Regions from separate parts of the Rhizobium sp. 768_B6_N1_8 genome, predicted to be linked through region 1. Evidence: riboswitches for the same ligand, from Rfam matches in the RefSeq annotation. Region 1 holds a riboswitch; the other holds the start of a gene.
The links. Region 1 has a riboswitch for thiamine pyrophosphate ahead of thiM (hydroxyethylthiazole kinase). Riboswitches for the same ligand answer to the same signal wherever they lie in the genome.
Positions count from the first base shown of each region.

Region 2: another riboswitch for thiamine pyrophosphate. It lies ahead of AB8B33_RS20905 (YkoF family thiamine/hydroxymethylpyrimidine-binding protein); the one in region 1 lies ahead of thiM (hydroxyethylthiazole kinase).

Region 1 covers NZ_JBPWPV010000002.1:204,951-220,624, forward strand. The annotation lists gene AB8B33_RS25210 (ABC transporter ATP-binding protein) at 1-824, shown strand, start outside; gene AB8B33_RS25215 (ABC transporter ATP-binding protein) at 821-1,699, shown strand; gene AB8B33_RS25220 (alpha-hydroxy acid oxidase) at 1,739-2,890, opposite strand; gene AB8B33_RS25225 (spermidine synthase) at 3,103-3,783, opposite strand; gene AB8B33_RS25230 (ABC transporter ATP-binding protein) at 3,853-4,752, opposite strand; gene AB8B33_RS25235 (ABC transporter ATP-binding protein) at 4,749-5,552, opposite strand; gene AB8B33_RS25240 (ABC transporter permease) at 5,549-6,427, opposite strand; gene AB8B33_RS25245 (ABC transporter permease) at 6,429-7,406, opposite strand; gene AB8B33_RS25250 (ABC transporter substrate-binding protein) at 7,466-9,112, opposite strand; gene AB8B33_RS25255 (glycoside hydrolase family 3 N-terminal domain-containing protein) at 9,157-10,179, opposite strand; gene AB8B33_RS25260 (GNAT family N-acetyltransferase) at 10,206-10,685, opposite strand; gene thiD (bifunctional hydroxymethylpyrimidine kinase/phosphomethylpyrimidine kinase) at 10,869-11,681, opposite strand; gene thiE (thiamine phosphate synthase) at 11,678-12,313, opposite strand; gene thiM (hydroxyethylthiazole kinase) at 12,310-13,110, opposite strand; TPP riboswitch at 13,162-13,260, opposite strand; gene AB8B33_RS25280 (aldehyde dehydrogenase (NADP(+))) at 13,461-14,984, opposite strand; gene AB8B33_RS25285 (DUF4139 domain-containing protein) at 15,210-15,674, shown strand, end outside.
Region 2 covers NZ_JBPWPV010000001.1:4,089,993-4,105,666, forward strand. The annotation lists gene AB8B33_RS20855 (formate dehydrogenase subunit delta) at 250-495, opposite strand; gene fdhD (formate dehydrogenase accessory sulfurtransferase FdhD) at 485-1,312, opposite strand; gene fdhF (formate dehydrogenase subunit alpha) at 1,312-4,191, opposite strand; gene AB8B33_RS20870 (formate dehydrogenase beta subunit) at 4,195-5,751, opposite strand; gene AB8B33_RS20875 (formate dehydrogenase subunit gamma) at 5,748-6,227, opposite strand; gene AB8B33_RS20880 (LysR family transcriptional regulator) at 6,363-7,256, opposite strand; gene AB8B33_RS20885 (ArsR/SmtB family transcription factor) at 7,331-7,672, opposite strand; gene AB8B33_RS20890 (SDR family oxidoreductase) at 7,774-8,544, opposite strand; gene soxR (redox-sensitive transcriptional activator SoxR) at 8,631-9,095, opposite strand; gene AB8B33_RS20900 (NAD(P)H-dependent oxidoreductase) at 9,177-9,752, shown strand; TPP riboswitch at 9,938-10,051, shown strand; gene AB8B33_RS20905 (YkoF family thiamine/hydroxymethylpyrimidine-binding protein) at 10,042-10,650, shown strand; gene AB8B33_RS20910 (ABC transporter permease) at 10,665-11,456, shown strand; gene AB8B33_RS20915 (ABC transporter ATP-binding protein) at 11,453-12,208, shown strand; gene AB8B33_RS20920 (ABC transporter substrate-binding protein) at 12,219-13,223, shown strand; gene AB8B33_RS20925 (acyltransferase family protein) at 13,289-14,500, shown strand; gene AB8B33_RS20930 (sugar transferase) at 14,662-15,399, shown strand; gene AB8B33_RS20935 (F0F1 ATP synthase subunit epsilon) at 15,660-15,674, opposite strand, start outside.

The sequences.
Region 1 (15,674 bases):
AGACGCTTGCCGGGGCCATCCGTCCGCCGATGCGGGTCGTCGGCGGCACCGTCAATTTCAACTTCGATGGAAAGCTGATCGACGTCTACGGCGAACCGCAGAAAATGCGGTCTGCGCGCTGGCGCCACCTGTCCTATATCATGCAAGGCTCGATGAACGTGCTGAACCCGGTCCGGCGCGTGAAGCACGCTTTCAACGATTTCGCCTTCCGGCACATGAACCTTGATCCGGCTACCTTTCGTGAGCGGATCGAGGCGCATCTCGCCCGCCTGCATCTCGATCCGCATGTGCTCGAAGCCTTTCCGCATCAACTCTCAGGCGGCATGCGCCAGCGACTGACCATTGCGCTCGCGACCGTCTGCGAACCGGAATTCATCATCGCCGATGAGCCGACGACAGCGCTCGACGTTCTGGTGCAGCAGGATGTTCTGGCATTGATCAAGGAGGTGCAGACGCGCATGCAAGCCTCGGTCATCTTCGTAACCCACGATATGTCCGTCCATGCCGCAATCACCGATCGCCTCGCGATCATGTATGCCGGGCGGCTGGCCGAAGAGGGGCCGACGCAGGCGATTTTCGACAATCCGCAACATCCCTATACGGTTCACCTGATCGGCAGTCTGCCGCGGATCGGCGATACGAAAACCAGAAAAAGCCTACCAGGCAAACCGCCGGCGCTCTCGAACCCGCCTTCGGGATGCCGCTTCCACCCGCGCTGTCCGATTGCAATCGACAGATGCTCGAAGGAGGTGCCCGTCATGCAGCCAAGCGCGACCGGCGGGCGTGTCGCATGTTTCAGGGCTGGGGAGTACAAAATCCAATGAGCGGCGAACACCTTCTCCAACTTGAAAACGTCACCAAGCTCTTTCCGATCGGCGGCTTCTTCTCGCGTGCGAAGATGACGGCAGTCAACGAGGTCAGCTTCGCGCTCGAGGCTGACAGGCCCGAGATCTTCACGGTTGTCGGCGAATCCGGCTCCGGCAAATCCACCCTTGCCAAGATGATCCTTGGCAATGAGAAGGCTGATCGCGGCACCATCCGCTTCGACGGTGCGGATATCGGTGATATTCGCAGCCGAAACGCCCGTGAAGCCTTCATGACCAGGGTCCAGCCGGTTTTCCAGAATCCGTTCGAAGCCTTCAATCCGCTGACACGCATCGACGAATATCTGTATGCCACCGCTCATCGCTTCAAGGGTGCGAAGAGCCGCGCCGACAGGGAGGCGCTGGCCGATACGGCGCTGCAGCGTGTCGGCCTCTCCATTGCGGAGGTTCGTGGACGGTATTCGCATGAATTGTCGGGCGGCCAGCTCCAGCGTATTGCGGTGGCACGCGCGCTCATTCCCGAACCGAAGCTCATCGTCGCCGACGAGCCGGTCTCGATGGTGGATGCATCGCTGCGAATGTCGATCGTCAACCTCTTCCGCGAATTGCGTGATACGCTGAAGGTGTCGATCATCTATATCACCCATGATCTGGCGACCGCCTACTATATCGCCGACCGTGTCATCATCATGCGCAAGGGCGTGGTGGTCGAAAGCGGCGATGCACGCACCGTGCTCGACAATCCGCAGCACGAATATTCGATCGCCTTGAAGAATGCCGTGCTGCCGCCTGATCCTCGTGAGGCGTCGACGATCATTCGCCAGCGTCAGCAGGATGCCGGCGCATTTGCGCATCGGGAGATCGTCAACGCCTGATAAGGTCACGCCACCTGGGGCGCGGCCATGTTCTCGGTCTCAGGAGCCGCGGAAACGCAGATTGCCGGCCGAAAGCTCGCTGACCGAGGCGCAACCCATCAGCTTCATGCCGCGCTCGATTTCGGTTCGCATCTGCAGGAGCGCCCGTTCGACGCCTGCCTGGCCAGCTGCCGCAAGCGGGAACAGATAGTAGCGCCCGACGCCGACGGCCTTGGCGCCAAGCGACAGTGCCTTCAGCACATGGGTGCCGCGCTGGATGCCGCCATCGACCATCACATCGATCCGGTCTCCGACGGCCTCGACGATTTCCGCGAGCTGGTCGAAGCCGCTGCGCGAACCATCGAGCTGACGCCCACCGTGATTGGAAAGTACGATGCCAGTGCAGCCGATATCGATCGCGCGCTTGGCATCCTCGACCGTCATGATGCCCTTCAGGCAGAAATGTCCGCCCCAGATTTTCACCATGTCGGCGACGTCGTCCCAGTTCATGGCGGGATCGAGCATTTCGGTGAAATAGCGGCTGATCGACATCGTGCCGCTGCCCATGTCGACATGGCTGTCGAGCTGCGGCAGGCGGAATTTCTCATGCGTGAAATAATTGATGGCCCATGCCGGTTTGACGGCAAACTGCGCCATGCCTGACAGATTGAGCTTGAAGGGGATGGCAAAGCCGGTGCGCTTGTCGCGCTCACGGTTGCCACCGGTGATGCTGTCGACGGTCAGCATCATCACCTGCACGCCGGCCTGCTTGGCTCTCGCCATCATTTCTCTGTTGAGGCCGCGATCCCTGTGGAAATAGAACTGATAGACCTGCGGTCCGCTGCTGATCTTACGCGCCTCTTCTAAGCTGATCGTGCCGAGCGACGACACGCCGAACATCGTGCCGAATTTGCCGGCGGCATGGGCGACCGCCCGTTCACCCTCGTGATGAAAGAGCCGCTGCAGGGCCGTCGGCGAGCAATAGACCGGCATGGCAAGTTTCTGGCCCATGACGGTAACCGATATGTCGACCTCGCTGACGCCGCGCAGCACGCTCGGCAGAAGATCGCAGCTCTCGAAAGCAGATGTATTGCGCCTGTAGGTCACCTCATCGTCCGCCGCGCCATCGATATAGTTGAAGATCGGCCCCGGAAGGCGTTGCTTGGCGAGACGGCGGAAGTCATGGAAATTATGGCAGTCTGAAAGGCGCATACTCGTATCCAATCGAGGGCTGGCACGTCATGCCTCCAGCCGATGAGCGGCCGCGAGACCTCCTCGTCGTCGCGATCCATGACCTATGGGATACGATTATTATCGCACCAATCTCAAGCTCTCTTGAGTGCGCTTCCGTCGCCTTGTGAGAGAAAGGCGCATTTTATTGCCCGGCGGTCATGCGAGATGACATGCGTTGCGGAGACGCCGGATCAGCGGGTGGGCTTCACCGCCAGCCAGATGACATGCCGTGCACCGCCGCGCTTGCCGTTGGCGCGCGTATTGATCGCATCGACCGCAAAGCCGCGATCCTTCAGCCGGCGGGTGAAGGATGGATCAGGCCCTGAGGACCAGACGGCGAGCACGCCGCCGGGGCGGAGCGCCTCGCGGGAGGATTTCAACCCGGCAAAATCATACAGCCGGTCGTTGGATTTGCGGGTCAGCCCGTCAGGGCCGTTGTCGACGTCGAGCAGGATAGCGTCATAGCCGGCCTTTCCGGCACGGATCGCTTCGCCGACATCGCCCTGATGGATCGAGACACGCGGATCGTCGAGGCAACCCTTGAAGACCTCCGCCATTGGACCTCGCGCCCAGGCGACGACCGCCGGCACCAATTCAGCGACGACGACACCGGCATCCTCGGGCACAACTGCCAGTGCTGCCCGCAGCGTAAAGCCCATGCCGAGGCCACCGATCAGGATTTTCGGCTTCGGATGCGATTTGATCCGCTCGAATGACAGCGTGGCGAGCGCTTCTTCCGAGCCGCTGAGGCGGCTGTTCATGAGCTCGTTTGTGCCGAGCATGATGGAAAATTCCGATCCGCGCTGCTTCAGCCGCAATTGCCCGCCTTCGCCGGGAATGGTCGCGGAATCGAGCTGGATCCAGGGAAGCATGGCGGTTTCGTCTCGCTGAAAGGGACCGTCCCCTAGCATAGGGCTACGGTTGAAGCCAGCAAGCCCTGCTCAGACCATGCGCACGAAATGGTCCGGCTCGTGTTCCACCACCTGGTCCTGCGGCGCGGTGGAACGGCGGCGGATATCCTCGACCTCCTGCGGCTGCAGGCGCGTGCGGGGATCGTCGAAGCGCACGTCCGGATCCGGCACGGCCGAGAGTAACAGCCGGGTGTAAGGATGCAGCGGATTGTCGATCACCTTGGCCGTATTGCCCCATTCGACGATCTGGCCGGAATACATGACGGCAATATCCTCCGCCACATAACGGGCGGTGGCGATATCGTGGGTGATGTAGAGCAGGCCGAGATTCATCTCCTTCTTCATCTCGTTCAGGAGATTGAGAACGCCGAGGCGCACGGAGACATCGAGCATCGAAGTCGGCTCGTCGGCGACGATCACGTCCGGCTGGGCTGCGAGCGCACGGGCGATATTGACGCGCTGGCGTTGGCCGCCCGAAAGTTCGTGCGGATATTTCGGCGCGACAATATCGGGATCGAGCTTCACGCGCTCAAGCAGTTCACGCACCGTCGCGTTGATCTGACTGCCGCGGATATCCGGCCGGTGCAGTTTCAGCGGCCGCTGCAGGTGATGGGCGATCGTATGGGCCGGGTTCAGCGAGGCGAAGGGATCCTGGAAGATCATCTGCACGGAGCGGCGGTAACGGGCGATCTCGTCTGACTTGGCACCTTCGACCGGGCGGCCCTTATAGAGAATCTGCCCGGTCGTTGGCAGATATTCGCGCATCGCCATGCGGGCGCAGGTGGTCTTGCCGCTGCCGGATTCGCCGACCAGCGCCAGCGCGCGGCCGGCATGCAGCGAAAAGGAGATGGCGCGTGCGGCATGAACGGCGGAATAGCCTTGGCCGAAGGTCTTGGTGACCCTGTCGAGGGCGAGGATGGCATCGCTCATAGCAGCACGCCTCCGTGAAGCGAGGGGAAGGAGGCCCAGAGTTTGCGGGTGTATTCGTGCTGCGGCACCTTGTAGATCGCCTCGGCACCGTTCTGCTCGACGAGCTTGCCCTGGAGCATGATGCCGATGCGGTCGCAGAACTGCACCATCAGTCCGAGATCGTGGGTGATGAAGAGCACCGAGAAGCCGAACTGCTTCCTGAGTTCGTTGATGCGCTGCAGGATTTCGCGCTGCACCACCACATCGAGCGCCGTCGTCGGTTCGTCCATGACGACAAGCTGTGGATCGAGCGCCATGCAGATGGCGATAACGATGCGCTGGCGCATGCCGCCTGAAAACTGGTGCGGATAGTTGCGCATGCGGTCCGGAGCGATGTCGACGAGCCGCAGCATCTCGGCGGTGCGCTCACGCGCCTGCGCCTTCGTCATGCCCTTGTGAGTACGCAGCACGTCATAGAACTGGTCCTCGATGCGCAGAACCGGGTTCAGCGAGTTCATGGCGCTCTGGAAGACCATGGCGACTTCGCGCCAACGGAAGGCGGCAAGCGCCTTCGGGTCGAGGTCCAGCACGTCGCGGCCGGCAAGCAGGATCTGGCTTTCCTTGCGGATCAGCGCCGGGGGCTTGTGCAGGCGGCTGATGGCAAAGGCGATCGTGCTCTTGCCGCAGCCGGATTCGCCGGCCAGACCGAAGACTTCGCCGGGGGCGACGTCAAAGCTCACATTGTCGACGGCGCGAAAGTCCTTCTCCTCGCCGATATAGTCGATCGTGAGGTTCTTCACGGAAAGCAAGGGTTGCGTCACAGGCGGCCCTCCCCGGAGCGGACGAGCAGGGACCAGCGCTTCAGATGATTGCCGGTGCGCAGGCGCGGATTGGCGATCTCATCGACGGCGAAATTCAGCAGCGACATGCCGATGCCGAGGAAGGCGAGCGCAAAGCAGGGCGTGAGAATATCCCACCAAGCCCCGACCGAAAGCGCAGAGGCCTTCTGCGCATTATAGAGCATGGTGCCCCAGGAAACGACGCGCGGATCGCCAAGGCCGAGGAATTCCAGCGTCGCTTCGGTAATGATCGCGAAGATGACGCTGCCGATGAAATTGATGCCGACGATGGAAATCACATTGGGGAAGATCTCGAATGTCATGATGCGCCATTGCGGCTCGCCCATCATCTCCGCCGATTTGACATAGTCCTTCTGCTTGACGGAGAGCGTTTCGGCGCGGGTGACACGCGCACCCCAGGCCCAGGATGTGCCGCCAAGGATCAGCGCAATGACGATCGGGCTCGCCTGGCCGATAAAGGCTGCAAGAACGAGCAGCAGCGGCAGGTTCGGTACGACGAGCACCATGTTTGTAAAGAAGCTGATGACCTCGTCCGTCTTGCCGCCGCGATAGCCGGAGATGATGCCGAGCGCGGTACCGACGGCGGTGATCAACAGACCGGCGCCGAAGCCGACGGCAAGCGAGGTGCGCGCACCATAAATCATGCGGGCAAAGACATCCTGGCCGATGCGCGTCGTGCCGAGAATGTGCTCGGCTGATGGAGGCTGGTGCGGACGGCCGGTACGGGCGGCGGGATCGTAATGCGTCAGCAGCGGGGCTGCGATCGCGACGATGATGATGAAGGCGATGATGGCGAGGCCAATCAACGCCTTGCGATTGCGGAGCAGGCTCTTCATCTCACGCCCCCTTCAGTCGCGGATCGAGCAGCACATAGCTGACATCGACGATGAAATTGGCGATCAGCATGGTCGCGGTCATGATGAGAAGCTGGCCCTGGATGACGGGATAGTCGCGGGCAAGGATCGCCTGATAGAGGATGTTGCCGAGGCCGGGATAGTTATAGACGACCTCGGTGACTAGCGAGCCGCCGAGAATGGTGCCGATGGCGATAGCAAGGCTGGAAACGGTCGGCAGCAGCGCGTTGCGGGCCGCATACCAGAGCATCACATGCCGGTCGGACAGGCCCTTGGCGCGGGCCATGACGATATAGTCTTCGCCGAGCAGATTGATCATGTTGTTGCGCATGGTGACGGTGAAGCCGCCGACCAGCACGGTGCAGAGCGTGATCATCGGAAGGATGCCGTGATAGGCCACACTGCCGATATATTGGAAGCTGAAGGCCGGATCGAGCGAGGGATCGGCCGCATAGCCGTTCGGGAACCAGCCGAGCGTGAAACCGAAGAAAAACAGCACGATCAGCGAGGTCACGACGGCCGGTACCGATGTCGCGAAGATCGCGCCGATCGAGACGATGACGTCGAATTTGCTGCCGCGACGCCAGGCTGCGACGATGCCGAGGAAGGTGCCGATTGCGAAGCTGATGATCGTCGCCGTGCCCATCAGACCGACGGTCCACACCAATGCGTGGCCGAGCACAGACGTGACCGGCAGCGGGAAATATTTGATCGAACGGCCGAGATCGCCGGTAAAGATACTGCCGAGATAGGTCAGGTACTGCTGCCAGAGCGGCCCGTCGACGAAGCCGAAGGTGAGCTTCAGCGCCTGCAGGCTTTCCGGCGGCAGTTCGGCACCCGCACTCGAAAACATGATGCGCACGGGATCGCCCGGCATCAGCCTGGGCAGGAAGAAATTGATCGTCGCTGCCGCGATGAAGGCCGCCAGGTAAAAGGCGAGGCGGCGAAGCAGAAAGGCCATGGGGACTCCGTCAAAACAGGAGCGGCGCTTGCCGCGCCGCTCCTGCCGTTTCTAGTGGCTTACTTGACCGGCTCAAGCGCCAGCAGGTTCAAAAGACGTGCCGGGTTGGTACGCGAGATGGACGGATTGACGAAGGGATTTTCCTTGGTCGACCAGCCGGTGAAGCGCTTGGTGTTGTACTGATACCAGTTCGGATTGTTGAAGACCGGGATGACAGGCATGTTTTCGGCAACGATGCGCTGTGCCTTGTTCATCGCTTCCTTCTGCTTGTCGAGGTTGGCCGTGTGGGTGAACTGGGTCACCAGATCTTCCACTTCCGGGCTGAACCAGCGCTGCGCGGTGAAGCGGGTCTTGCCCTTGTCCGAGGCGCTGAAGGCGCGCTTGTAGGGGTAGTAGGGCGAGGCCGAGGCCGGCAGGCTGTTGATCGCCGCATCGAACTTGCCGTCGATGAGGTCGGAGGTCCAGACGGCTTCTTCCGGCGTCTCGATCTTGGCGTCGATGCCGACGGCCTGCATGCCTTCGATGGCGATGTTGACAGTGTCGATCCAGTCCGTCCAGGCATTCGGAACAATGATCGAGAAGGAGATCTTCGAGCCGTCAGGATTGTCGCGCAGACCGTCGCCGTCCTTGTCGACATAGCCTGCTGCATCAAGCAGCGCCTTGGCGGCATCGGCGTCATAGGCACCGAACTTGCCGAAGTCGGCCTTGACGGACGGGTCCGCCCAGCTCTTGTAGAGCTCGCCCATCAGGCCCGGGTCTTCGTTCAGCGTTGGATAGCCGTAGCCGGCGACATCGATCATCGTCTTGCGGTCAAGCGCCATAGAGACCGCCTGGCGGAACTTCACGTCGTTGAAGGCCTTCTTGTTGGCCTCGTTCGAAGTCTCGAGATTGAACAGGAAGGCAACCATGCTGCTCGGCGAATACCAGTAGTGATAATGAGCCGGATCCTTGGAGACATAGACATTATCGATATCGGGAATGAAGGAAACGCCCCAGTCGAGCGTACCGTCGGCGGTCGCCGTCAGGATCTGGTTGTTGTCGGCGAGCTGCGGGAAGCGCATGCAATCGACCTTCAGGTGCTCGGCATCCCAGTAGTTCGGGTTGCGGCACTGGTCGTAGGTCTGGCCGGTGAAGCGCGGCACTTCCGTCAACGGGCCGCTGCCGACAGGGCTTTCGTTGGCATAGGTGACCGGATCGGCAACGTCCTTCCAGACATGCTCGGGCACGATTGGCAGCTGCGACAGCTGCTCGGCAGCGAGCGAGCTCGGGTTGGCAAGCGTGAAGCGTACCGTCTGGGCGTCTACCGCCTGCACGTCGGTGATGAAGGTCCAGATGCTGACGAAGTCGAGCGCCGGGAATTTCTTCAGATAGTCATAGGTGAACTTGACGTCGGCAGAGGTCAGCGGCTTGCCGTCCGACCACTTGAGGTTCGGGCGCAGCTTGAAGTCGATGCTCTTCAGGTCGTCGGAGAGCTTGAAGCTTTCGGCCAGGCGATAGACCGGCTTGTTGCTGTCGAAGCGGTTGAAGATGACCAACGGCTCATAGACGAAGTCGAGTGTCGATTGGCGCGACGAGGTCTGGTTGAACGGGTTGAAGTTGCGCACCCAGGTCGTGGCGGGCTCGATGTTGGCCGTCAGGATGGTCTGGGCCATGGCCGAGCCTGACATCACGGTCAGGGCCGCGGCCGCTAGGATATATTTCTTCATGTCAAATTCCCCTTTTCTTATGCGGTGAAAAATCGTCGCGCCGGTCAGGAGACCAGCGCGCTTGCAAACATGGCTTCGACTTCCGCCTGGGCAGCGCGATAGTCGATCTTGAGAGTGCCGAGGCGGGCCTTGCCGGCGGCAATACGCTTCTGTGCGGCGTCGGTCAGCGGGCGTGCGGCCCTGGCGGCGGCTTCGCTTTCCTTGACGTCGCCGTGGCTGTGAAGGGCGATGTCGAAACCGGCCTCGAGCACCTGGGCGACGCGTTCCGGCAGGGTGCCCTGCAGCGACTCCATGAAGATGCAATCGGAGATCAGCACGCCGTCATAGCCCATGTCGTTGCGGATCACGTCACGCATGATCGGCGAGATGGAGGCCGGAAGCTCTGCATCATAGGCGGAGTAGACGACATGGGCGACCATCGCCCAGGGTGTGTCCTTCAGCGCCACGAAGGGCTTGAAGTCGGTGGCAGTGAGCGCCTCGCGCGAGGCGTCGACGACCGGGCGTTCCTTGTGGGAATCGAGCGTGGCGCGACCGTGGCCCGGAATATGCTTCATGACCGGCATGTTGCCGGTTTCGAGAAGCCCATCGACCACTTCGCGGCCCAGTGCGGCGATGAAATCCGGATCCGGGCCAAAGGAGCGGGCGCCGATCACAGCGCTCGTCGTCTCGAAAACGAGATCGAGAACAGGCGAGCAGCCGCTCGAAAGACCAAGTTCGCTCATCATTGCGCCCATGGCCTGGGTGGAAAGGCGCAGCGCCTTCTTGCCGAGGTCGAGATCGTGGCGGGCAAGCTCGGCGAACTGGCCGAAGCTGCGGAAGAGCGGCCAGGGGCCGGCATCCATATGCTGCACACGACCGCCTTCCTGGTCGGTGAAGACGGGAGCATCGTCGCGGCCGACGGCCTCGCGGAAACGATCGATCAGGATCTTTGCCTGTTCCGGATTGCGCAGGTTGCGGCGACCGACGAAGAGGCCGAGCGGATTGGTCTCGCGGAAGAGGGCGAATTCGTCGTCCGAAAGTGTGGGATTGGGAAGGCCGACGAAGAGAGCGAGCGGGGTCGAGGACACTATTTCAAAACTCCGGTATCAGATGGTCATTTCGGCTGGCTTCGCAGCATGCCTTCGTAGATGCCCTTGTCGGGGGCGGGAATTTCGACCGCGCCGGCGGTCTTGACGTAGAAATCGACGGGGCCGGCATCGCCGATGAAGGCATAGGCGTGGCCAAGCGTCTTCAGGTTTTGCAGGCAGGCGGAAAAGAGGGCGAGGCCGATGCCTTTGCCACGCGCCGCGGGATCGACGCCGGTCGGGCCGAAAAAGCCACGTGCTGTCGTGTCATAGCAGGCAAAGCCAGCGAGCTTGCCGTTTTCGACGGCGATCAGACAGGCAATGGGCTGGCGGGAGAAGGCGACGGTGACTTCACTTGCCCAGTTTTCGCTGAAGTGCTCGCGCACCCAGCCGGCCACGACGTGAAGTTCCGGCGGCAGAGCCGGACGGATTGTGATGCCGACGGAGCCGGCTTTTTCTTTCAGTTCCGCGAGCTTCGTGGAATATAAGCTCACAAGCAGGTCTGACACCCGAATTCCTCCAGTTATTCCGCTATTACGGAATGTATCCCCTTTTAATGACATAGCTTTGGATATATGGGCGGCCATGTCAACAGGCTTTTTACGAGGCAGGCCTGGTTCAACTGAGGGTAGGTAAAACAAAACGGCCCGGTTTGACCGGGCCGTTGGGCAATCCTTAAATTGTGATCCGGCTCAGATCCCGGCGTCTTTCCACAGGGCATGGAAATGATGGACAGGTCCGTGGCCGGAACCGACCGCCAATTCGCCTGCCGCAGCGACCGCTTGCGCAAGATAGGTTTTCGCGGTCGCGACGGCCACTTGTGGCAACGCGCCCTTTGCGAGCTCGGCGGCAAGCGCGCTGGAAAGGGTGCAGCCTGTGCCATGTGTGTTTTTGGTCGGTACGCGTTTCGCCTCGAACCAGTGAAGGCCAGAGGCGGTCGACAGCACGTCGGGGCTTTGGTCGCTATCCAGATGGCCGCCCTTGACCAGCACCGCGGTGGGGCCGAACGCACGTAGGCGCTCAGCCTGTGACGCCATCTGCTCGCGGCTTTCAGCAACCTCTTCGTGCAGCAGGGCGGCCGCCTCCGGCAGATTGGGGGTCAACAGCGTGGCGAGCGGCAGCAGGTGCCGCGTCAGCGCATCGACGGCCTGCGGGTCGAGGAGCGCTGCTCCACCCTTGGCGATCATGACCGGATCGACGACGATAGGGATGTCGCGATGAGGTGCCAGCGCCTCGGCAACAGCTTCGGCAATGCCGGCATTGGCGATCATGCCGATCTTGACCGCGTCGACGCGCACATCGGCAAAGACCGCCTTGATCTGCTGGGCGACGAAGTGCGGCGGCACGAGATGCACGCCGGTCACCCCTTGGGTATTCTGCGCCGTCAATGCTGTCAGCGCCGCCATGCCATAGACGCCGCGCGCCGAGAAAGCTTTGAGATCGGCCTGAATGCCGGCGCCGCCAGAGGGATCGGAGCCGGCGATGGACAAGACGTTGCGGATCATCGGCGAACCTTTTGGATTTCCTCGGCGATGCGGATCGTCGCTGCTCGCGGATCCGGCGTACCGCAGATTGCTGAGACGACAGCAAGCCCATCGGCACCTGCCGCGAAGACGGAAGCGACATGCTCGCTCTTTAGTCCGCCAATCGCAACCGTTGGAACGGGCGCGGCTTTCACCAGCTTCGCCAGCCCATCGAAACCGATCGGCTGCTTATGATCGGTCTTGGTTGGAGTGGCAAAGACCGGTCCGATGCCGGCATAGTCGACAATAGCGGGGTCGATGGCTGCTGCCAGCGCTTCGGTCTCGACCGACAGACCGAGGATCATGCCCGGGCCGATCATCGCACGGGCGGCGGCGGGTCCCGCATCGCCCTGGCCGATATGCAGACCGTCGGCGCCGATCGCAACGGCGGCCTCGACGTCATCGTTGATAACAAGCAAAGCGCCGGTACCCTTTAGGATATCTTTGAGCGCCAGCCCGGTCTCAATCATCCTTGCCGTTCCGCCATGCTTGTCGCGCAGCTGCACCATCGTTGCACCACCGGCGACGGCAAGCCGCGCAGTCTCGACCATGCCGATTCCGGCGCAGAGATCGGGGTCGAGAACGAGGTAGAGGGAAAGATCGAAGCGTTTCATGCGGCGCTGATCCTGACCTTTGCATCGAGTGTCGCGCCGTCGAGCGCGGCAAGCTGATCGAGGAAGCGCCAGGAGAAAGAGCCGGGACCATCCGCATTTTTCGCGGCCTCCTCGCCGGCAACAGCGAAAGTAGCAAGTGCAGCAACAGCGGCTGCGAAAGGGTCTGCGGCAATGGTGGCGGCGAAGGCGCCTGTCAGGCAGGTCAGCGAGCAGCCGAGCGCGGTCACCTGCGGCATCAGCGGCGTGCCGCCTTCGACGCGCAAGGCCTGCGCGCCGTCAGTCACGAAATCCACGACGCCGGTGACCGCGACGACCGCGCCATGCCGTTCGGCAAGCAGCCGCGCGGATGCCTCGGCCTGTTCAACCGGGTCACGGCTGTCGACGCCCTGACCACGGCTCTCGCCGCCGGCAAGTGCGATGATTTCGGAAGCATTGCCGCGGATGATCGTCGGGCGAAGCGCCAGGAGATCAGCAGCAGCCTTGCGCCGGAAGGATGTTGCGTAATGAGCGACCGGATCGAGGACCCAGGGCTTGCCGCCCGCATTGGCGGCCGTTGCCGCGGCATGCATGCCGTCGATCCATTGGGTGGAGAGCGTGCCGATATTGACGGTCAAAGCCCCCGCGATCGCGGCGAATTCTCCCGCTTCCTCGGCGGCATGAACCATGGCGGGCGATGCCCCGGCCGCAAGCACCACATTGGCGGCGATGTTCATGGCCACGTAGTTGGTGATGCACTGCACGAGCGGCGGTTTCGCGCGCATCGCCGTCAACAGTGCTCCGGGTGTCTTGTTCTCCATAGTACCCCTTTCAGGCGGGGCAGGCGCGGGAACGATCGTGCGATGAAGCAGGCTTCGACCCGAGCGACTCCCTCCGCCGGCATTATCCGGTTCAGGTTCGAAGGGTGCTTCTCAGCCAGTTCTTGCGAACGGGCGCCCCTGTCTCTCAACGGCACTCTTTCTTGCAGAGAATGGCGCCGATGTCACTGGCAAAATGACGCTCTTGCGAACGAGGATCCGCACCTGACGCCGCCGCGCCAGCTGCTATCAGTCAAGCTGGTGTCTGTTTGCAGCCGGTGCGGGAGCTTGCCAATCTCTTCGGCGGTCCCCTTAGAGACGCCGCCGTCTGAAGTCTGGCAAGCTCCGATATATCAACGCAGAGAAGCCGGAAGCAGGTTACTGGTGAAATCCTGGTACGAAACGGGCCGCAGGAACCTGTAGATAGCGAGCGTCCCGACGGAGGTCGATCTGCCGTCGGCAGTTGCCGGATAGGGGCCGCCATGCACCATGGCAGGCGATACTTCGACGCCGGTTCCGAAGCCGTTCACGAGCAGTCTTCCGGCCAGCATTTCCAGCTTGGGAACAAGGCGCTTTGCGTCCGGCTCGTCTTCGCTCGCAATGTGCAGGGCAACGGTCAGCTGGCCTTCGAGGCCATCGAGGACGCGCTCGAGTTCTGCAAGATCGCGGCAGCGAACGATGAGGCCGGCTGCACCGAAGACCTCATCCTGAAGCTCGTGATGCGCAAGGAATGCCGAAGCTGTCGTCTCGAAGAGAGCGGCCGTGCCTTCGAATTCACTGCCCGGCTTGCCATTGGCAACGAGGCGGACTTCGGGATGCTTTTCCAGCCGGGCGACGCCATCGCAGAATGCCTTGGCGATGGAGCCCGTGAGCATCGTCTGTGCGCCGACATCAGGCAGAAGCTCCCGTGTCTTCGCAATGAAAGTGTCCAGACCTTCGCTATCGACGGCGAGAATGAGGCCGGGATTGGTGCAGAACTGTCCGGCACCCAGGACCAGCGAGCCCACGAAGGCCGTTGCAATCTCCGTTGCGCGGCTTTTCAGGGCATTGGGGAAGAAGATGACCGGATTGATGCTGCTCATTTCCGCATAGACCGGGATCGGCTGCTTGCGCTCGGACGAAATCTTCATCAGCGCAGTACCGCCGCGGCGCGAACCGGTGAAGCCGACGGCCCGGATTCTGGCATCGGCGACAAGCTTCTGCCCGACCTCGAAGCCGGTATCGAAGAGAAGCGCGAAGGTGCCGGCATGCAGGCCGGCCTTGGCGACGGCGCGCTGAACGGCGCGGCCGACCAGTTCCGATGTGCCTGGATGAGCGGAGTGGGCCTTGACGACGACGGGGCATCCTGCTGCCAGCGCAGATGCCGTGTCGCCGCCGGCGACCGAGAAGGCGAGCGGAAAGTTCGATGCGCCGAAAACGGCGACGGGGCCGAGCGGAACATTGCGAAGACGCAGATCAGGCTTCGGAACCGGCTTGCGGGAGGGGTCCGCGCCGTCGAAACGAAGTTCCTGGAACCGGCCTTCGCGAACCTCCTTCGCAAACAGCCGAAGCTGTCCCATCGTGCGTGCGCGCTCGCCCTCGAGACGTCCGCGCGGAAGTCCGGTTTCCGCCATCGCCCGCACGATCAGCTCGTCGCCGATAGACTCGATCTCACTGGCAATCGTTTCAAGAAAGGCAGCGCGCGTTTCCAGATCGGTTTCCCGGTAGGAGGCGAACGCTTCCCATGCAAGCCTGGTTGCCTCTTCGACGTCTTCGCCGGAGGCGCCACCGAAAGAGACGGGCAGTGCCGTCCCTGTGGCTGCCTCGACGCCGTAGAGCTCGCCACGCGTGCCGCGCTTTTCCGATCCCGCGACGAGCAGGCTTCCATTGATAGTCATGACGGATTTCCTTTCAAACAGACTCGAGCGACGTATATAGGCGTTCGCCTTCTCATTTTCACGACATCTTTGCCCGATATCGCATCGAAGATGGACATCTCCTGCAGAGATTTGGTCGCCTCGCCGAACGGGTAGACGACGGCGCACGCAAAAGCAATTTCCTGTCGAAATGCCGCCCCTTTTTTACGCTCATTCTGCGGCGGGATTAAATATCGAGGGGGCCACATGAAATACGCATCCGCTGTCTGTGCGGCGTTTACCGCAGTATTGCTGTCCACAACCGCATCGGCGCAAAGCGGAACGATTAAGTCGATCCGGCTGTCCTCCGGTGGTGTGGCCGAATATGTGCGCAGTCTTAATGTCGGGGACGACGGCAACGCCGTCGTTGAGGTGCCGACAGACCAGATGGATGACTTCCTGAAGACTCTCGTCGTATCGGGGCCGGCGCCCGTGAAGGGGCTTTCGACCACCGGCCCGAGCATGGTCGACGAAACATTCAAGGTGCTGCCGATCAAGCCGCAAGATCTGGATTCGGCCGCCGGTGTGCTGAGGGCTCTGAGAGGCGCGCCTGTCTCTGCGAACGGGGTGAAGGGACGCATCGTCGGGGTAGAACCTCCGACGGAGAAGCAGCGCGCTCGGCTGATCGTGATGCTTGACAGCGGCGCGTTTGACGTTGCCGAGATCGGTGGC
Region 2 (15,674 bases), on a different contig from region 1:
CGCAGTTCCAGCTCCCCGGCGGTAATATCGCCGCGACGCGGCACATGACAGAGCTAGCGGCCTCTCCGGCCCTGCATCTTGTTACCCGCGTCCCGAGAGCCCGTGGCGCAGCGGCGCCAGCCGCCGAAAGCTCGGAAGAATTCTGAACCAGTTTCAGTCGAATAGCGCGTGCCGCAGCAAAAGCGGCACGAGCTCCTACTGATCATAGCCTTTGGTCGGCACCCCGAAAAACCGCCCGCCGATGTCGGTTTATCGAAGTGGCTGTTCTGCCGGCTCTGGTTTCCGGATCAGGGGCACAGCCTGCAGCACGAGTGCGTCGAGGCCATTATCTTCCTTTTCCAGGATTTCGAAGAGTTGCCGCCGCATGCGCGGCTCCCAGAATTTGTTGATATGCGTTGCAACCCCTTGCGCAGCCTCGCTTTCGGGCTGTGTCTTGAAGAAGGTTGCGATCTGGTTTGCCATATAGACGAGTTTGGTCTTGGTATCATGCGACATCGGCGATGCTTCCAGGCGACAGGCGATGCGGGTGGGTGAAAATCTCGAAATCCTCGCCGCGAACGAGGGCGACCAGCGTCATGCCGGCTTCCTCGGCCGTGCGGATGGCAAGTGCGGTCGGCGCGGAAATGGCGATCAGCACGGGCGCGCCGAGGATCGCCGTCTTCTGAACCATTTCGACGGATAGGCGGCTGGTAACAGCGACAGCGCCGGAAGCGCCGGCCTGCCCCGCCCTGATGACGGCGCCACAGAGCTTGTCGAGCGCATTGTGCCGGCCGACATCCTCACGCACGGCGATCAATCCCTTGCCGGGGATGTAGAAGCCGGCGCCATGAACGGCTCGCGTCTCGCGATGCAGCGGCTGGGAATCGTTGAGCAGCGCGATCGCCTGCACGATATCAGCATGCGACAGCGACAGCTCAGTCTTGGAAACATCAGGCACCTTCCTGACCGCCTGCTCGATCGACTCGATGCCGCAGAGGCCGCAGCCGACAGGCCCCGCCATGCTGCGCCGCCGCTTTCTGAGCGCGTCCTCGACATCATCAACAAGCGTCACCTGGACGTCGATACCCTTCTCGTCCTCGATGAGCTCGACACCAGCGACCTGGCTGCGGTCGGTGATAATGCCCTCCGTAAGGCTGAAACCGACCGCGAAATCCTCGAGGTCACCGGGCGTGGCCATCATGACCGCATGCGAACTGCCGCCATAGGAAAAGGCGATCGGCACTTCCTCGGGCACGATACGCTCGCCCCGTGTCATGACGCCGCCCCTCCGGGCGACCTCCGTCACGCTTATGCGGGTCGGCCTTTCCGTCATTATTCCGCCGCCTCCATCTTGCTGGCGATGCGGCGGGACTGACGGGCCTGCTCGTCATACTCGACCTGCCACTCGGACGGGCCGTTGGAAGGCGAAACCTGCACCGCCGTCACCTTGTATTCCGGGCAGTTGGTCGCCCAGTCGGAAAAGTCCGTCGTGATGACATTCGCCTGCGTATCCGGATGGTGGAAGGTCGTATAGACGACGCCGGGCGCCACGCGATCGGTGATCAATGCGCGCAGCGTCGTATCGCCGGAGCGGCTCCCGAGCTTCACCCAATCGCCATCGCGGATGCCGCGCTGTTCGGCATCATGCGGATGAATTTCCAGCCGGTCTTCGGAGTGCCAGATGACATTATCGGTGCGGCGTGTCTGTGCCCCGACATTATACTGGCTAAGAATGCGGCCGGTGGTGAGAAGCAGCGGGAAGCGCGGACCTGTGCGCTCGTCGGTTGCCACATATTCCGTGCGGATGAACTTGCCCTTGCCGCGCACGAACCCATCCACATGCATGATCGGCGAGCCGAGCGGATGCTGCTCGTTGCAGGGCCACTGAACGGAGCCCATCTTGTCGAGATAGTCGTAAGAGACCGAAGCGAAGCTCGGCGTCGTCGCGGCAATCTCGTCCATGATCTCGGACGGATGCGTATAGTGCCAGTCGAGGCCCATGGCCTGGGCGAGCTTCTGCGTTACTTCCCAGTCGCCATAGCCGTTGCGTGGCGTCATGACCTTACGCACGCGGTTGATGCGGCGCTCGGCATTGGTGAAGGTGCCGTCCTTTTCGAGGAAAGTAGAACCCGGCAGGAAGACATGCGCATAGTTCGCCGTCTCGTTCAGGAAGAGATCCTGCACGACGACGCATTCCATGGCGGCAAGACCGGCGGCGACATGTTTGGTATCGGGATCGGACTGCAGGATGTCCTCGCCCTGAATGTAGATACCCTTGAAGGAGCCATCGACGGCAGCATCCAGCATGTTCGGAATACGCAGGCCCGGCTCGTTATTGAGCTTCACGCCCCAGAGCTTTTCGAAGATATCGCGCGTCGCATCGTCGGAGATATGGCGATAGCCCGGCAGCTCGTGCGGGAAGGAGCCCATGTCGCAGGAGCCCTGTACATTGTTCTGGCCACGCAGCGGATTCACACCGACGCCTGGACGGCCGATATTGCCGGTCGCCATGGCAAGATTGGCGATCGCCATGACCGTCGTCGAGCCCTGGCTGTGTTCGGTCACGCCGAGACCGTAATAGATAGCGCCATTGCCGCCGGTCGCGAAAAGCCGGGCAGCGCCGCGCACATCTTCCGGCTTCACGCCGGTAAACTTCTCGACGGCTTCCGGGCTATGCTGCGGCTCGGCGACAAAAGCCGCCCAATCCTCGAACTCCGACCAGTCGCAACGCTCACGGATGAATTTCTCGTCGTAGAGGCCTTCGGTCACGATCACATGCGCAAGCGCCGTCATGATTGCGACATTGGTGCCGGGCTTCAGCGGCAGATGGAAAGATGCCTCCACATGCGGCGAGCGGATAATATCGATACGACGCGGATCGATGACAATAAGCTTGGCACCCTGCCGCAGCCGCTTCTTCAGGCGTGAACCGAAGACCGGATGGCCGTCGGTCGGATTGGCACCGATGATGATGACCACATCGGACTGTTCGACGCTGTCGAAATTCTGCGTGCCAGCCGATGTGCCGAAGGCCTGACCTAGCCCATAGCCTGTCGGCGAATGGCAGACGCGAGCGCAGGTATCGACATTGTTGTTGCCGAAGCCGGCGCGGATCAGCTTCTGGACAAGGTAAGTCTCTTCATTGGTGCAGCGGGACGATGTGATACCGCCGATCGCTTCGCGACCATACTGATACTGGATGCGGCGGAACTCGGAAGCGACATGGGCGTAGGCCTCGTCCCAGGTCACCTCACGCCAGGGATCCGTCACCTTCTCGCGGATCATCGGGTTGAGGATGCGGTCCTTGTGGGTTGAGTAGCCATAGGCGAAGCGACCCTTGACGCAGGAATGGCCGCGGTTTGCCTGCCCATCCTTCCACGGCACCATGCGGACCAGCTCTTCGCCACGCATTTCCGCCTTGAAGGAGCAGCCTACGCCGCAATAGGCGCAGGTCGTGACGGCCGAATGTTCCGGCTGGCCGATGCGGATGACTGATTTTTCCGTCAGCGTCGCGGTCGGACAGGCCTGCACGCAGGCGCCGCAGGACACGCATTCGGAATCGACGAAATGCTCGTGCATACCGGGCGAAACGCGCGACCCGAAACCGCGCCCCTCGATCGTCAGCGCAAAGGTGCCTTGAACCTCCTCGCAGGCACGTACGCAGCGGGAGCAGACGATGCACTTCGACGGATCATAGGTGAAGTACGGATTGGACTCGTCCTTCGGCATCCATTTCAGATTGATCTCGCCGCTGTTGCGCGCCTTGACATGATTGTCGCCCTCATAGCCATAACGCACATCGCGCAGACCGACGGCGCCCGCCATGTCCTGCAACTCGCAATCACCATTGGCTGCACAGGTCAGGCAGTCGAGCGGATGGTCGGAGATATAAAGCTCCATGACGCCGCGGCGGATATTCTTCAGCCGCTCCGTCTGCGTATGGACGACGATGCCGGACGCCACCGGCGTGGTGCAGGAGGCGGGCGTTCCGTTGCGGCCGTCGATTTCGATCAGACAGAGACGGCAGGAGCCGAAGGCATCGACCATATCGGTCGCGCAGAGCTTCGGCACCTGAATGCCGGCATCCATGGAGGCGCGCATGATCGAGGTTCCCTCAGGAACCGTCACCTGCCGGCCGTCGATGGTCAGCGTCACCATCGTTTCGGATTTCGAAGCCGGTGTTCCGTAGTCGATTTCGTGAACAAGAGACATGGTCTATTCCGCTGCTTCAATGAGAGGGACCGGAGCAAAATCGTCCGGGAAATGCGTCATCGCGCTCATGACAGGATAGGGCGTGAAGCCGCCGAGCGCACAGAGCGAGCCGAACTTCATCGTGTTGCAGAGATCTGCGAGCAGTTCGCGGTTCTTTTCGGGCTCGATGCCCTGGGCGATCTTGTCTGCGGTTTCGACCCCGCGGGTCGAGCCGATGCGGCAGGGCGTGCACTTGCCGCAGCTTTCCACCGCGCAGAATTCCATCGCAAAGCGTGCCTGCTTCAGCATGTCGGCCGTATCATCGAAGATGACCAGACCAGCATGACCGATAAGCCCATCCTTGGCGGCAAAGGCCTCATAGTCGAACGGGGTATCGAACAGCGCACGCGGGAAATAGGCGCCAAGCGGCCCTCCCACCTGCACCGCCTTCACCGGCCGGCCGGACACAGTGCCGCCGCCGATCTTGTCGACGATATCGCCGAGCGAAAGACCGAAGGCGGTTTCGTAGAGACCGCCATATTTTACATTGCCGCCGATCTGCAGCGGGATGGTGCCGCGTGACCGGCCCATGCCGAAATCGCGATAGAAGGCGGCCCCCTTGTCCATGATCACAGGCACGGACGCGAGCGAGATGACATTGTTGATGACGGTCGGACAGTTGAACAGGCCCTTATGCGCCGGCAGCGGCGGCTTGGCGCGCACGATGCCCCGCTTGCCTTCGAGGCTGTTGAGCAGCGCCGTTTCCTCGCCGCACACATAGGCGCCCGCACCGGTGCGGATCTCCATGTCGAATTCCTTGCCGGAGCCGAGCACCGAAGCGCCCAGAATGCCAGCCTTTCGGGCGATTTCCACCGCCTGCGTCATCGTGGCGATCGCATGCGGATATTCCGAACGCGTATAGACGAAACCTTTCGTGGCGCCAGTCGCAAGCCCGGCAATCGCCATGCCTTCGATGAGCACGAAAGGATCGCCTTCCATGATCATCCGGTCGGCAAAGGTACCGCTGTCGCCCTCATCTGCATTGCAGACGATATATTTGCGCGAACCGGCGGCATCGAGCACCGTCTTCCATTTGATGCCGGTCGGAAAGCCCGCGCCGCCGCGGCCGCGAAGGCCGGAATCGGTGACTTCCTTGACGACATCGGCAGGCTGCATCGACACTGCACGGCGAAGACCGGCAAGCCCACCGTGGGCCTCGTAATCATCAAGCGAAAGCGGATCGGTAATGCCGCAGCGGGCAAAGGTGAGACGGGTCTGCCCTTTCAGGAACGGGAGGTCCTCGACCTCCCCAAGACAGAGCGCATGCGCCCCGCCGTCAATCAGTCCCGCATCGAACAGCCCGACGACATCCTTCGCCTTGACCGGCCCATAGCCGATCCGTTTCCCGGACACCTCAACCTCAACCAGCGGCTCCAGCCAGAACATTCCGCGCGAGCCGTTGCGCACGACGGTCGCATCAAGGCCGCGGGCGGCGATCTCCTGGGTAATCGCCATTGCCACCTTCTCGGCCCCGAGCGAGAGCGCTGCGGCATCGCGCGGAACATAAATCTTCACAGTCATCGGCGCGCCTCCTCGACGAGTTCGGCCGCCAGGTCGTCATCGACGCGGCCATGCACTTCGCCATCGAACATGGCGGCCGGCGCGCAGGCACAGAGACCGAGACAGTAGACAGGCTCCAGCGTGACGCTGCCGTCGTGTGTCGTTTGATGAAAATCGATGCCGAGCAGGGTCTTGATACGCTCGGCCAGTGCATCGCCACCCATCGACTGGCAGGCTTCGGCGCGACAGAGCTTCAGCACGTGCCGACCGGCAGGATGATCACGATAATCATGATAGAAGGTTACGACACCGTGGACCTCGGCGCGAGAAAGATTGAGCTCATCTGCGATGACTGGCAGGGCCTCCTGCGGCACGTAACCGAACTCGTCCTGAACCTCATGCAGAATGGGGAGCAGTGGGCCTTCGAGGGATCGAAGATCAGCAACGATCGAACGGATACGCCCGGCGATATCGCCCTGGGCGATACGTATATTCATCAGCAGCCTCCCTTCGGCTTGCGCATTCCCTGGGAACCGCAAAACTCCCCATGTCATTGCGATTTCTAGGGAACTGTCTCAGGGAAGCAGGTTGCAATCAATAAAGCAGTCTTGTTGATTGATAGCTTTTTTCTATCATAGTTCCGCGTCTTCAACGAGTGTTCTTGCTTCATGCAACAAGGCGGAGACAAGCGGCGTGAAAGGTTCCCGATAAGGAGCGACAAGGCCGACGAGATGGTGCGCCTCCGGCTCGACGATCGGGATCATCCGGATCTCCGCAGGAAAGCCGAATGATATCGCAACGTTACGCGGCATGATGCTTGCCCAGCGGCCAGTCCGCACGTGCGAAAAAAGAACGATCATCGAATTCGATTCGAGTGTCGGATGGACTGTTGCGCCTGCTTCGGCCAAATGCCGGTTGATGATACGCCGGTTCTGCATGTCAGCCGTCAATAGGCAAAGCCGAAGATCACCCACTTCACGCCATGTCACACTCTCGCGATCCGAGAGCGGACTGCCGGCGGCGGTGATGAGATTATAGCGCTCCGCATAGAGGGGCACAGAAGTGACGCGCCCGAGCGGCTCGTTTTCCAGATAGGTGACGCCGGCATCGATCTCGAGGTTTTCGAGCATGCTCAGCACCTGCAGCGAATTGCGCGAGACGATGGAGAAGGTGACGTCGGGATGCCGTTCCTGGAAGGGCGTTGTGATTCGCGACAGCATCGCGAGCGCGGTCGGAATGGACGCCAGACGCAGATGGCCGGAGAGACCCTTGCGGGCGGCGCGCATTTCCTCGCGCATCGTGCGCGTGTCCCCGACGATGCGGCGCGCCCATTCGAGCACACGCTGTCCTTCCGGCGTCAATCCTTGAAAGCGGGAGCCACGCTGCACCAGCATGACGCCCAGCTGATCTTCCAGCTGGCGAATGGCGGCCGAGAGCGTGGGTTGGGAGACGCCGCATTCCTCTGCCGCACGACCGAAATGTTTCTCATTAGCGAGTGCGATGAAGAATTCCAGCTTGTCGATCATCCGGCCTCCCTGCCGAATTGGGCATGAGGCCTATCTTTGCGGCTTGCCGTCCGGCTTCGCAAGAGCTGGCAGGCTCAGCCCGTCTCGGCAACCGGAAAGAGACTGAAAAGTGATTCGAGGAAAGCCATGACGCTTTCGTTGCCCATGCTGTAATAGACAAGCCGCCCGTCGCGCCGCGTATTGACGAGGCCTTCGAGCCTCAGTCGCGCAAGCTGCTGGGACACCATAGCCTGCTGTATTCCAAGGATATCCTCGATTTCGCCGACCGTCTTTTCCCCTTCCGACAGGATACAGAGGATGAGCAACCGGGTCTGATGGGCTAGCGCCTTCAGGAGATCGCTCGCCTCGTGGGCTTTGTCAGCAAGCTTCTGCAAGTCCTGGCCGGTCATGCCCGGCTTCGGTTTAGGCAATGGCATTTGCTTCTCGGAAGGAGGTAATAGGATAGATCAGTACAATATCATATTCGCAGAAGCGAATTCGTCAAATGTCGCGAAATGCCAAAAAAAGTCCAAACAAATCAGCAAATAAGCTGGCCACCATTGATCTCCAGGACTTGACCCGTGATGTAACCTGAGAGTGATGGAGCCGCCAGGAAGAGATAGGCGGGGGCACAATCCTCTGCTGTTCCGAGCCGCTGTAGTGGGATCGACTTGCGCGTCTGCTCCAGCTTTTCACGCGATGAATAGCGTGCATGGAAATCGGTTTCGATCGTGCCGGGCGAGACGCAGTTGACCCTGATACCATCAGGCGCAAGCTCTCGGGCCAGCGCTTTCGAATAGGTCGCAACAAATGCCTTCGATGCGGAATATATTGCAGAACCGGGGCTTCCGCCCGTCAGCGCCGAAATCGAAACGGTGTTGACGATAGCAGCGCCCCCTGCCGCCCGGAGCGCCGGAAGCAGCGCTCGTGTCAACTCCACCACCGACGTCTGGTTGAGGCGCACGACAGTCTCATAATCGGCATCGGTCAACTCACCTGCGGGAAAACGCCCATACATCGTGCCGGCATTGTTGACCAGCACATGCACCTTGTCGAAGAATTCGAGCGCCTCTTCCGCAAACTTCGCAGCCCCGCCCGGCTGCAGGAAATCTGCGGGCAACAGCAGGGCCCGACGTTCCGATTCGGCGGTCAGCAGAAAATCCGGCAATTCACGTTCCCCATCGCGCCCGGTATGGACAAGCACGCGCGCACCGCAATCCAGAAACTGCCGGGCAACTTCGAGGCCGATACCGCGGCCTGCACCTGTCACGACGACATTGCGGTTTTCGAACAATTTGGGATGAAACACGAAGCTCTCCTCCTTGCGGGCCGGCCCGCCGCTTGCGCTATCAGGCCTAACATATGCGGCCATCGGCCAAAAGAAAGCCCGAAGGTCTAAGCCCCCGGGTCGAGAAGCCGCGCACCGGCGCCTTGCCTGCCGAGCACGTCAAAGGGATTGCGTAGCGGACAGGCGTCGATCGAGAGACAGCCGCAGCCAATACAGCTCGTCAGATGGTCACGCAGCAGGCTCAGCTGCTTGATGCGCGCATCGAGATCATCCTTCCAGAGCGCAGACAGTTTCTGCCAGTCCCCGACTGTCGGCGTCCGGCTCTGCGGCAGAGTTTCGAAGGCAGTCTGGATTTCGGCAAGCGGAATGCCGACCCGTTGCGCCACCTTGATAATGCCGAGGCGCCGTAGCACATCGCGGCCGTATCGGCGCTGGTTGCCGCGGGTGCGGATGCTGGAGATCAGCCCCTTCGCCTCGTAGAAATGCAGGGCAGAAACCGCAAGTCCGCTGCGCTCTGCCACCTCGCCCACCGTCAGGAGCCTGCTCAAGGAGAATGCCGGATTTTGCTGCATCGCCTATTGACCTCTATATTAGTTGAGGTTTTATAGACTCCGCTCCCGAGGCCGTAAAGCCGCAACGAGAAGGAGCAATGCATGCAGAAACCCATGAGGCTTGCGGTCATCTACGGCAGCACGCGTGAGGGGCGCATCTGCGACAGGGTTGTGAAATGGCTCGAAAGAGAGTTGACCCGCTTTCCACAATTCGAGATCGACATCATCGACCCCCTGGCATTCTCGCTGCCGCGAGAGCATCTACCACATCATCCGGAGGCAAGGCGGCTTGCTGACAGGCTCCATCAGGCTGATGGCTTCATCCTCGTCACGCCGGAATATAACCACAGTTTCACCGCTTCCCTGAAATTCCTCATCGATCTCTTCGCCGAGCCGTGGCACGGCAAGCCGATCGCCTTCGTCTGCTATGGCGGCGTCTCCGGCGGATTGCGGGCGGTCGAACAGCTCCGCCTCGTCTTTGCGGAGCTTCACGCCGTCACGATTTGCGATGCCGTCAGCTTCAGTTCCCCCTGGCGCCGTTTCGACAATGAAGGCCGACTGCAGGATACGGAAGATACGTTGCGCCGGCTTTCCCGAATGATGGCCCAGTTGCAATGGTGGACTGAGGCGCTGATCGCCGCCCGCAGCGACACTCCTTATGCCGGCATCGCCGCCTGAGACAACGACATCCGATTCCGTCTCTGGCAGGTACGGAACCGGCTGGGCACCCGGACAGGACCTCCGTCCGGGTGTTCCTCCCAACACTTGACAGCTGCGTCCGAACTGCCCTGGCCCTTTCCGACCGTGTAGCCGGATAGGAATTTTACGGTTGCGGTATCGCAGGCCCGGTGCTAGCTTCCGCCACAATTTCACGGGGGAGCTCCGAATTGCCGGGGCTGAGATGTGAGGCGCATGCCTCCGGACCCTTCAAAGCTGATCTGGGTAATGCCAGCGGAGCGAGGTCCAAATGTTTTCCGGCGCACAAGTGTCTCTATATCCGATGTCCGGCAATTTCGTCGGCATCATCCTTGACGCTATCAAGGCTCTCGATCCCTATCGTGATCGTCTTCGCATCGAAACCGACGATATTTCCACGCTGATGGTCGGCCCGCCCGACGTGTTGTTTGCCGCCATGCGCGACCTCTTCGTCTCGGCTGCCGCAAGCGGCGAGCATTGCGTATTGTCCGCCGCGATCTCGCGGGGCTGCCCCGGCGAACCGGATGATGCGATCTGTGGCGCCGGCCTGTCTTCCAGCCGATCCGAGCCGCTCGCCGAGCGAGTGGAAGCCGCGATCGCGGCAGTCAAGGACACCACAGAAACCGGCCAGCCAACGGCCGCCCAATTTTCTCTGTACGTTATGGGAACGGGCACCCATATGGACGAGATCTACGGCTGCATCGATTTCCTGAAGCGCTCGGGCACATTCGACCGCTCCAAGAATTTCTGCACCAAGTTGCGCGGCGATGCCGGCGCGATCTTCGCGACCATCCATGAAGCCTTCTATCGCTTTGGCGATCCCGAAGGCCATGTGACGCTGGATATCACGGTCTCCGCGAACAGCCCGAGCAAAGCCTGAGACGCTTGACGGCAATGACCTTATCGAAACCGGATTCGACATTTGCGCCACTGAGGCGGGCCTTGCCCGCCATTCTTGCCGTGTTTGCCTTCCTGGCCGTCTGGGAGCTCTATGTCGATCTCTCCGGCATCAAGCCCTCCATTCTGCCCTCGCCTTCGCGCATCCTGACACAGGGCTGGCTGAACAGGCAGGCGCTGCTCGACAACACCTGGCCGACGCTTGGCGCGACGCTCGGCGGTTTCGCTTTGTCGCTGGTCTTCGCCTTCGCCTCGTCTGTGCTGATGGATTTCGTGCCCTTCATGCGCCGCGCGCTGCTGCCGCTCTTCATCGTCAGCCAGACATTACCGCTGGTCGCGATTGCCCCCTTGGTCGTGCTCTGGTTCGGTTTCGGGCTGCTGCCGAAGCTTCTGCTCGTTGCTCTCGTCACTTTCTTTCCGCTGCTGGTAGCCCTGCTTCAGGGCTATGAAGCGACGGACCGAGATATCGCCGAGCTTCTGAGTTCCATGAAGGCAAGCCGCTGGCGCATCTTCTGCCTGGCGAGGCTTCCCTCCGCCATGCCCTTCTTCTTTGCCGGCCTGCGCATTTCGATCACCTATGCCGTGGTCGGCGCTATCTTCGCCGAATATGCAGGTGCCGCACGTGGCCTCGGGATCTATATCCTCAATGCCAAGAACAATTTTCGGCCCGACCTCGTGCTTGCCGCCGTCGTCGTGAGCGCCCTCCTCACCCTCTGCCTCTTCGGTCTCACGCTGGCGGTGCAGCGTTTCGTCATGCCCTGGCAATCTCCTGCGGAGAAACGCCGATGAGCGGGATGCTTGAGCTGAAGAACGTCTCGAAGTCCTTCGACGGCATGGAAGTGCTGAAGGACATTTCTCTTCATATCGCCAGAGGAGAATTCGTCTCGATCGTCGGCCCCTCCGGCTCCGGCAAATCGACGATCCTCCGTTTGCTGACACAGGCGCTGCAGGCCGATAAAGGCCACATTCTCTTTGACGGCATGTCGCTTTCGCAAGCGGCGCACGCATTCGCCTTCATGCCCCAGCGCGATGCGCTGATGCCGTGGCGAAGCGTCATCGACAATGCGATCCTTGGCCTCGAAGTGCACGGTATGCGCCGCAGCCAGGCACGAGCGGTTGCCGCCCCTCTCTTTGAACGCTTCGGCCTTGCCGGTTTCGAAAATCACTATCCCGCGGCCCTTTCAGGCGGCATGCGCCAGCGCGCGGCCCTGCTGCGCACCGTGATCCAGCGGCAGGACATGCTGCTGCTCGACGAGCCTTTCGGGGCACTCGACGCGCTGACCCGCACCCAGATGCAGGAATGGCTGCAGGGCATGTGGACCGATCATCGCTGGACGGCCCTGCTGATCACCCATGATGTGCGGGAAGCCGTTTTCCTGTCTGACCGCATCTATGTGCTTTCTGCCCGCCCGGCGACCGTGATCAGGGAGTTCGAAGTGCCGCTGAAAAGGCCGCGCACGCTTGCCGATCTCGGCTCCCCGGCCGCCCAGGCGATCGAAACCGAAATTCTTCAAACATTGCTGCATCCGCAAAGAACCTGAGGAGGTCCCGATGCTTCTCACCCGCCGACAAACCCTTTTTGCCGCCATGGCCGCAAGCCTCGCCGGCCGTGCTGCCTTCGCCCAATCCGCCGCCAAGGTGCGTATCGCGCTCGACTGGACGCCGAACACCAATCATATCGGCATCTATGTCGCCAAGGCGAAGGGCTTCTATGAGGCCGCCGGCCTCGATGTCGAGATCCTACCCTATGCCGATACCAGCGCTGGCACGCTGGTCGCGAACGGCGTTGCCGATTTCGGCATTTGCGGAGAGATCGAGACCTTTACCCAGCGCGCCGCCGGCGCTGATGTGAAACTCGTCTATGCCGTCGTGCAGACGGAAACCGGCAGGCTGATCTTCAAGGGCGGCCGCAACGATATCAAAAGCCCCAAGGACCTGGACGGAAAAACCTATGGCGGCTTCGGCGGCGCATGGGAGGAGGCGCTCATCTCCGCGATGATCCGCAACGACGGCGGCAAGGGAACCTTCCAGAATGTCACGCTCGGCACCTCGGCCTATGAGGCGCTCGATAACGGCGCCGTGGACTTCACGCTGGAAATCTACACCTGGGAGGGCATCGCGGCCCAACTGGAGAACCGGCAGGTCGGCCGCTGGCGCTATAGCGATTACGGCATACCTGACGAACAGACGACCGCGATCGCTTCCAGTGACGCCTATCTCTCGGCCAATCCGCAAAATGCCCGCGCCTTCATCCAGGCAACGCTCAAGGGTTACGCCTATTCGGTCGATAATCCGGACGAGGCCTGTGACCTCCTGATTGCCGGCAGCAACGGCGCGTTGCTGAATACCGAACTGGTCAAGGCATCGCAAAAGGCGCTGGTCGAAGGCCATTTCCTCAAGGGCGACAATGGCACGATCGGCATCATCGATCCGGCCAAGGCCGAAGCGATCGGCGCTTTCCTGTTCGACCATGGCATCCTGCTCGATGCCAATGGTGCGGCGTTGAAGGAAAAGCCCGATTTTTCCGGCTATTACACCAACGATCTGCTTGGCTGAGATGACCCTGCCCTTGCCGGCAGCAGCTTTCCGCTGCAAAGTCCGGCAAGGAGCGAGGGAGTGACATGCAGCAGCAGGACCGGGTGGCCGGAGCGGATTTCTTGCGTGCAGCCGCCTGCCTGCTTGTCCTTATCCACCATCTCATTCTGCGCATCGACCTCAACAAGACCGAGGGATTGCGGCCGACGCTGACCGCCCTGCGCTTCGGCAATTTCGGCGTCGCCATCTTCTTCATCCTCAGCGGTTTCCTGCTGGCCTTGCCGTTCTGGCGTTCCCTTGATGCCGGTTGCGCCATGCCTGACCTGCGCACCTACGTGCTGCGTCGCGCGGCCCGCATCGTGCCCGGTTATTGGGTGGCTCTGACGGCGGGCTTCATCCTCAGCATTACTCTGCTCGGGCACGCACTGACGCCGGAACTTGTTATGCGCTATGTCAGCGGTCTCTTCTTCATGAGCCAATGGCACTGGCGCACCTTTTTTCCTGTCGAAGGCAACGGCCCGCTCTGGTCCATATCTTTCGAAGTAACGAGCTACGTGCTGCTGCCGCTTGGCTTCCTCTGGCTTTTCGCTATCCCGGAAAAACGCCGTTCTCCGCTCGTCACGCGCCTTGCCTGGTTCGGCATCATTGCCGTGACGCTGCTTACCCATGAGACCTTCCGTACGCTTGTTCCCCCCAACGAGATTGATCGTGGCTGGCAATATGGCATGCAGGGCGGCGCGAAGGAGTGGATGCCGAACTATAATCCCGTCGGCTTCTTCGCCGTCTTTGCGCTCGGTACGCTCGCAGCCGGCATTCAGATCATGTTGCCGCGAAAGCATCAGATCTGGTTCGACATCGTTGCGCTTGCCTGCCTGGTCACCGCCGGCTCCCAGCTGCCGCTTTCAACAGGCGGACCTTGGGAAGCCTATGGATGGCTCGGAATCCCCTACGCCTTTCCGCTGTTTCCGGCCATGATCGCTGTTGCGCTTGTGGCCCTCTCACGCTCCGTGCTGCTTGCGGCATTGCTCGACAATACCTTCATGCGCTTCACGGCAACCGTCTCATTCGGCATCTATATCTGGCAGGACATCGTTCTAACCTCGATGCAGACGATCTCTCCAGCCATATTCGGCATCGGCGAAGATCATCCGCTACGGGACTGGTTTATCGGCTGCATCTTTGCGACGGCGATCACTTTTCTTCTCGCAAGCTTCAGCTATTTCGCTGTCGAACGACAGGCAATACGGCGCGCCGCACGCATAACGCGCAAGAATTCAGCCACTACTCAATATAGTTAATTCCCAACCAACCAAAAATATCAGGAACATATTCGAAATACTCCCAAATTTGGCTCTGTTATGGTTACGAAAACATTAAGGAAGCGGGTGACAAATCGATCCCGTCCATGTATTTGTGCCAGCGCGACGCAATATGCGAGTATTTCCACGGACGTTGCTTAATGAACGTGTTTACTTCAAATAAGCTCCAAGACACGGCCTTCTCTGCAAAAGCAGTGAAGATGATGGCTCTCGACGCAGCGAATTCCAACATTCGCCAGCCGGAAAGCTTTGTCTCTTTGGATGGCCGGAACAGGCTTCAGCTCGGCTTGAAGAGAGCTTTCGACATTTTCGGTGCAACAGGCGCGCTGGTCATCCTGTTTCCCGTACTTCTGACGATTGCGCTTCTCATCGTGATCGATGATGGCGGGCCGGTATTTTTCCGGCAGATTCGCTGGGGCCTGAAGGGCAGCAAGATCACCGTCTACAAGTTCCGCTCCATGCGTGCGGATCTCTGCGATCCCACCGGCATCGAACAGACAGTCAAGGATGACCGGCGCGTGACGCGGATCGGCGCATTCCTGCGCAAGACCAACATCGACGAGCTGCCGCAACTCCTCAACGTCATCAAAGGCGATATGTCGCTCGTCGGCCCCCGCTGCCATGCTATCAACATGCGCGCGGCCGGCATGCTCTACGAAGAACTGGTGCCCGAATATCATTATCGCCATCTGATGCGGCCGGGCATTACCGGCCTCGCCCAGACGCGCGGCTGGCGCGGTCCGACAGGGCGCCCGACAGAGGCACGAGCCCGCATCGCCAGCGATATCTATTACATCAGAAATTTCAGCCTCTGGCTGGATATGAAGATCCTGTTCGGCACGCTGCTGTCCGAACTACGCGGTGGCACTGGCTTCTAAGAAGGTCCTGCTAAGGAAATCTCCGGCACAGGCAGTCAAAAGCCGCCTGTTTTCGTTTCCGTGGTCCGGGTGGAAACAGCAGCCTTCGCCGTGATAAGAACTGCCTCCTCGGCATCAAGAAACTTTCCAGGATGTCTCAGCTCGCCTCCATGCGGTTCTCTGCATGGCGAATGGCTGAGCCCCGTTCAGAGCGGCTTAGCAAAAAGAAAAGCGGCCTTGAAAGCCGCTTTTCTCACTGTGTTTATCTCGGGCCGAGCCGATCAGTCTTGCTGGAC